DNA from 2 places in the Janthinobacterium sp. UMAB-60 genome. Region 1 is predicted to be linked to the other one. Evidence: predicted binding sites of a transcription regulator. Region 1 holds the regulator's gene; the other holds the start of a gene.
The links. The regulator LexA, encoded in region 1, represses DNA repair genes until DNA is damaged. The targets are predictions, from matches to a motif close to ACTGTATNNNNATACAGT.
Positions count from the first base shown of each region.

Region 2: the regulator LexA is predicted to act here: its motif matches at 1,424-1,441, upstream of dinB (DNA polymerase IV).

Region 1 covers NZ_LT607484.1:348,123-351,458, forward strand. Annotated here, with positions in the region: gene rplI (50S ribosomal protein L9) at 1-336, opposite strand, end outside; gene rpsR (30S ribosomal protein S18) at 364-654, opposite strand; gene priB (primosomal replication protein N) at 680-979, opposite strand; gene rpsF (30S ribosomal protein S6) at 1,000-1,389, opposite strand; gene lexA (transcriptional repressor LexA) at 1,666-2,301, shown strand; gene K0F86_RS07480 (cystathionine gamma-synthase family protein) at 2,368-3,336, opposite strand, start outside.
Region 2 covers NZ_LT607493.1:101,936-105,271, reverse strand. Annotated here, with positions in the region: gene K0F86_RS18945 (S9 family peptidase) at 1-1,319, opposite strand, end outside; gene dinB (DNA polymerase IV) at 1,461-2,642, shown strand; gene K0F86_RS18935 (recombination-associated protein RdgC) at 2,759-3,336, shown strand, end outside.

The sequences.
Region 1 (3,336 bases):
TGCTTTTTCAACAGCAAAACCTTGCTTGGTCAGCGCTTCAGCGATGTCGAAGTTGGTGACGGAACCGAACAGACGGCCATCAACACCAGCTTTTTGAGCAACTTGAACGGTCAGGCCGCTCAGTTTTTCGCCCTGGGCTTGCGATGCGGCCAGTTTGGCGGCAGCAGCTTTTTCCAGTTCGGCGCGCTTGACTTCGAATTCAGCCACAGCGGTTGCCGTGGCACGACGTGCCAGGCGTTGCGGGATCAGGAAGTTACGTGCGTAACCGTCTTTGACTTTGACGACTTCGCCGAGGTTACCGACGTTAACAACTTTTTCTAACAGAATGATTTGCATAGTTCTTCTCCAGGAATATCTGACCGATTAAGCGTGGTGCAGATCGGTGTATGGCAGCAGCGCGAGGAAGCGAGCGCGCTTGATTGCGGTGTCGACTTGGCGCTGGTAGTGCGCTTTGGTACCGGTCAGGCGTGCTGGCATGATCTTGCCGTTTTCCTGGACGAAGTCTTTCAGCGTGTCGACGTCTTTGTAGTCGACTTGCTCAACGTGAGCTGCAGTGAAGCGGCAGAACTTCTTGCGTTTGAACAAAGGGTTTTGCTGTTTGCGTTTTTCTTTAAGCTTGAGCTTATTTTTGTCGAACTTTTTACCGAATGCCATGTCAGGCTCCTGTATCTAAAATGCGCTAGTCAGAATTGACTGCACTAAAATCAATGATGTGAAACACCAAACTCTTGCTGTTGCGGCTCTTCCTGGCCAGGAAACCCGTGAACTGATACACCCCACCCAAGCTTGCCTGGCTGAACCGGCCTGAGATTTCGCCAGCGGCTAGCGCGGCAACATCAAACTCGGTCAAACGGGCAATCCCTGCTTCCATCTGCTGCGAACTGTGTTGCAATACTGCATTCACAATCGGCAGCCCTGCCGGGGTATAGCGCAATATTTCGCGCTCGGCAATGATGGCGGTAACTTGTAGCTGGTTCAGCGCACGATCCTGGTCAAGAATTAAGCTGCGGCTGCGACTGGAGCGGCTGCTGGTGCTTCGGTGCGGTGGCTTTTGGCCGCGTCTTCGCGTTGTACCGATTTCATCATCGGCGAAGGAGCTGTTTCAGCTTTCTTCATTTTAACGGTCAGGTGACGCAACACGGCATCATTGAATTTGAATGCTGTTTCCAACTCGACCAGGGTCTCGTTGTCGCATTCGATGTTCAGGCAGATGTAGTGTGCTTTAGGCAGCTTTTGGATCGAGTAAGCCATTTGACGGCGGCCCCAATCTTCCACGCGGTGAACCGAACCGCCGCGGGTGGTTACGCTGGCTTTGTAGCGTTCGATCATCGCGGGCACTTGCTCGCTTTGGTCCGGATGGACGATAAAGACTATTTCATAATGACGCATGCAAACTCCTTCAGGTCGGATTGATAATCGCCCACCCCGGCGTCAAGACGGGTGTGGGAAGGTCAGCCGAAGATTATAACCGCCTTTTGCAAACGTTTCAATCATTCCTTCAACAAGCGGCCCGCGCACGGGGCAGGTCAGGCGTTTTTTCCTGCCCATTCCGGTATTTCGCACGAAATTCGCGCAAATGACGGAAATCCCCTTGCATAGTGGGCGATACTGTACAAAAATACAGACTGTTCATATAGACAGCATTTTAGTATGCACCCACCGCTCATGATCAAGCTGACAGCACGACAAGAACAAATCCTGAACCTGATCAAGGACGCGATTGAAAACACGGGTTTTCCTCCCACCCGTGCCGAAATCGCCAATGAACTGGGTTTCAAATCGGCCAATGCGGCCGAAGAGCATTTGCAGGCCCTGGCCCGCAAGGGCGCGATCGAGATTTCGCCCGGTACCTCGCGCGGCATCCGCCTGATCGGCGCGGCGGCCGAAGCGCAGGCATCGAAAGTGCCGGCGGCACTGCTGATGTCGCTGCCCCTGATCGGCCGGGTGGCGGCAGGCTCGCCCATCCTGGCACAGGAAAACCTGGAGGCAAGCTACAACGTCGACCCGGCCCTGTTCTCGGCCAAGCCCGACTTCCTGCTGAAGGTGCGCGGCTGGTCCATGCGCGACGCCGGCATCATGGATGGCGACTTATTGGCCGTGAAGAAGGTCGACAGCGCCAAGAACGGCCAGATCGTCGTCGCCCGCATCGGCGACGAAGTCACCGTCAAGCGCTACAAGAAGACGGGTTCCGTCATCGAACTGCTGCCGGAAAACCCCGACTTCAAGGTCATCACCGTGTCGCCGGAAGATGAGTTTGCTCTGGAAGGTTTAGCGGTAGGCTTGATGCGCAGCTGGCATTAAACCACCGCAGGTAAAAAGGGCCGCAACAGCATGACTGTTGCGGCCCTTTTTTATTGCCCTGGCGTTTTATGCCTCCAGCGCGTTGCTAAAATCCTCGAGCAAATCAACCTCGTCCTCGATACCAACCGACACGCGGATCAGTGACTCGGCAATGCCCATGCTGGCACGGCGCTCGGCACCCATCTCATAAAAGATCGTGTGGGCGACAGGAATGACCAGGGTGCGCGTATCACCGAGGTTGCTCGCTGGAATAGCAAGATTGAGGCGATTGAGGAAATCGAAGCAATCGATGCCCTCTTTTAATTCAAAGCTGAACAGCGAGCCATAGCTGCGGAACAAGTCCGTCGCCAGCGCGTGCTGCGGGTGCGAGGGCAAGCCCGGGTAATGCACGGCCGCGACGCGCGGGTCGGCGGCAAGCATGCTGGCCAGCGCCAGGGCGTTCGAGCAGGTACGGTCCATGCGCAAGGCCATGGTTTCCGCGCCGACGGCGATATGGTGCGCCGCTTCCGGCCCCAGCGATGCGCCGAAATCGCGCAAGGCCTTGGCGCGGATTTGCGCGATGCCCCACTGGGCTGGCGCCGCTTTTTTATAATTGTCGAAAATGTTCGGGTAGCGCGTCCAGTCGAACACGCCCGTGTCCGTCAAGCTGCCCCCCAGCGCATTGCCGTGGCCGCCGATGGATTTCGTCAGCGCATTGACCACCAGCCCCGCGCCCACCGCTTTCGGGCGGAACAGGTAAGGCGTCGTCATGGTGTTGTCGACGATGTACAGGATGCCCTTCTCGCGGCACAAGTCACCGATCTTTTTCAGGTCGGCGATCTGCGTGCGCGGATTGGCGATGGTCTCAACAAACACGATGCGCGTGGCCGGCGTGATGGCGGCCGCCACATTGGCCACCTCGGTGGCGTCGACGAAGGAGACGGCGATGCCCTGCCCCGTCACCGTTTGCCACAGGCTGTTGGTGTTGCCAAACAAAAAGGCCGACGACACGACATGGTCGCCCGCGCGCAGCAGCGACTGCACCACGGCGCCGAT
Region 2 (3,336 bases), on a different contig from region 1:
CCGCCGACGATTTCCTGCTGTTTCAGCACCGTGCGCTTGCCATCCTGCATGCTGACGTCAAGCACCGTGGGCGGCGTGACGGGCGACTGATACGACATGCGAAATTGCGTGGCGGTAAACTCTGGCGTGCCGGCCGCCGTGGCCAGGTAGACGGGGTCGTCGAACTGCACCGTTTTCCAGTTCTTGTGCGCAAAATCATAGATGCGCGCGCGGTTCAGGGCACGCGCCTTTTCCATCACCACCAGGTAGCCCTGGAACACGTCGATGGACTGGATCACGGCGTCCTTGTTGTGCGGCACGACGGGCTTCCAGTGCTTCGGCTGCGGGGCGCTCAATGGCGCGCTGACGACGCGGAAATTTTTCGCCTCCTTGTTGGTCAACATATACAGCTGGCCGTCGCGGTGCTCGACGACGTAGCGGTGGCCTTTTTCGCGTTTCAGCACACTCTGGAAACTGCCATCAGGCTTGTTCGTTGGCAACAGCAGCACTTCGCTGGTGTCCGTGCTGCCCGAGGTCAGCACGAAGAAGCGCTGGTCGTGCGTGCGGCCCACGTTGATGGCGAACTGCTCCACCGGCTCGTGGTAGACCTGCCGCGGTGTGCCACCCAGGGCCAGGCGGAACAAACGGTCCGAACGCTTGGTGGTGGCGTCTTCCTGCGCCAGCATCAGGGTGGCGTTGTCCGCCGACCAGGCCAGCGACGTCACGCGCGGCATGGTATCCGTGAGCAACTTGCCCGTCTTCAAATCCTTGACATGCAGCTCGTACTGGCGGAAACCCGTCGTGTCGGTGGTGTAGGCCAGCAATTGTTCATTCGGGCTGATGGCAAACGCGCGCACGGCAAAGAATTTGTGGCCTTCGGCCAATTGATTCTGGTCCAGCAAGATTTCTTCGATCGCCTGCGCATCGTAGGCGCCGCTGGCGCCGACAGGGCGGCGGCAATGCAGCGGGTATTGCTTGCCTGCTTCCGTGCGCGTGTAATAGTAGAAATTGCCCTGGCGTGCGGGCACGGACAGGTCCACTTCCTGCATGCGGCCCTTGACTTCCGCAGTCAGCTTGTCGGCCAGCGGCTGGATCGGGGCTGTGACGGCCGCCGTGTAGGCGTTTTCCGCATTCAGGTAGTCGATCACGGCAGGATCGGTCTTCTTTTGCAGCCAGCGGTAGTCGTCCGTGACGACCGTGCCGTGGCGTGTTTCCTGCCAGGCCGTCTTGGCGGCGACTGGCGCGGTGGCATCGGCGGCCAGCGCGGATGGCGCCAGCGTGGACAGCAGGATGGATGAGCAGACGGCCATGTGGCGCAAAGCTTGATGTGCTGTAGACAAGGCAACTCCTTTTATAGTCGTGTCAGGATTGTAATATTGCCATTGAGAAAAGCAACTATGGCGCGCATGCGTTTCAACTTGCATCCACGGGCATTTCCAGCGATACTGTATATAACTACAGTGTCCTGCCGCGAGGTGTCCTTGACCACATCTGCCTCCCCACTTCCCGAGCCACCCGCCCGCCGCTGGATAGCTCACCTGGACATGGATGCCTTCTTTGCCTCCGTGGAACTGCTGAAATATCCCGAATTGCGCGGCGAAGCCGTCGTCATCGGCGGCGGCCGGCTGCAGCAACCGGTGCTGCAGGAAGACGGTACGCGGCAGTTCGCGCGCATGCGCGACTACGTGGGGCGCGGCGTCGTCACCACGTCGACGTATGCGGCGCGCGCGTTCGGCGTGTTTTCCGCCATGGGCATCATGAAGGCGGCGAAACTGGCGCCCGACAGCATCCTGCTGCCCGCCGATTTCGAGGCCTACCGTGAATACTCCGCCCGCTTCAAGCAAGCCGTGGCCAATCTTGCCCCCATCATCCAGAACGTGGGCATCGATGAAATCTATGTCGACCTGACCGAACATGGCGAGCAGGCGCCGGCCATGGCGGCGCGCCTGAAGGCGGCCGTGTTCGAGGCGACTGGCCTGTCGTGCTCGGTCGGCCTGGCGCCCAACAAATTGTTGGCAAAAATCTGTTCCGACCTGGAAAAACCCGACGGGCTGACCATTTTGTCGCCCGAGGATGTGGAAACGCGGGTCTGGCCCTTGCCGGCAAAAAAGATCAATGGCATCGGCCCGAAGGCCACGGCCAAGCTCGAAGCGCTGGGCATCGTCAGCATCGGCGAGCTGGCGCAAGCCGACATGGCCATGCTGCGCACGCAGTTCGGCGACCTGTACACGGGCTGGCTGCGCCAGGCGGCGCTGGGCATCGACGAGCGGCCCGTGCAGACGAGCCGGGAAACCAAGTCCGTCAGCCGCGAGACGACGTTCGAGCGCGACTTGCAGGTGGTGCGCGACCGCGCCACCCTGTCGGAAAAGCTGGAAAGCCTGTGCACGCGCGTGGCGGGCGACCTCGATAAACAATCGCTGGCGGGGCGCACGGTGGGCATCAAGCTGCGCTTCGAGGATTTCAGCACCGTCACGCGCGACATCACCCTGCCCAGCGCCACGGCGGACGCCGCCGCCATCCTGCGCGCCAGCCGCGATTGCCTGCGGCGCGTGCCATTTGACAAGAAAATCCGCCTGCTGGGCGTGCGCATCTCGACCTTGTCCGATCCGGCCGTCGTGACGCGGCAGGCGCCGGCCCAGGCGGAGCTGTTTCCCGCCCTGTAGCGGCGTTTCCTACAAGATACATACCGCGCCAGACCGCGCTTTTGACGGCATTTTCACGTCGAAAGTGTAGAATGGCGTTCCCCTGGCACTACTGAAACAAACGGAAGACAAAAACTATGTGGTTCAAGAATCTTCAGATTTACCGCCTGCCCGCACCATGGGCTTATACGCCAGAACAACTGGAAGAGGCCTTGTCCTCGAACAAATTTACGCCGGCGACCAGCATGGATCTGATGCGCCAGGGCTGGGATACGCCACGCCCGAACGGTGGCCTGGTCCACGTGGTCAACAAGCAAATGTTGATCTTGCTGGGCACGGAAAAGAAACTCTTGCCAGCGACCGTCATCAACCAGGTGGCCAAGGCCCGCGCCGCCGAGATGGAAGAAGCGCAAGGCTTTGCGCCCGGTAAAAAGGCCATGAAGGAATTGAAGGAGCGCGTGGCCGACGAGTTGCTGCCGCGCGCCTTCAGCATCCGCAGCAACGTCTGGACGTGGATCGACCCCGTCAATGGCTGGCTGGTGGTCGATGCGGCCAGCCCGGCGAAAGCCGATGAAGTCATCAAGCTGCTGCTCAAAGCCGTGGATAAATTGCCGCTGGAAAGCCTGCGCGTGCAGCGCTCGCCCGTGGCGGTGATGACGGAATGGCTGCAGGCCGACGATGCGCCTGCCGGCTTCACGGTCGACATGGACACGGA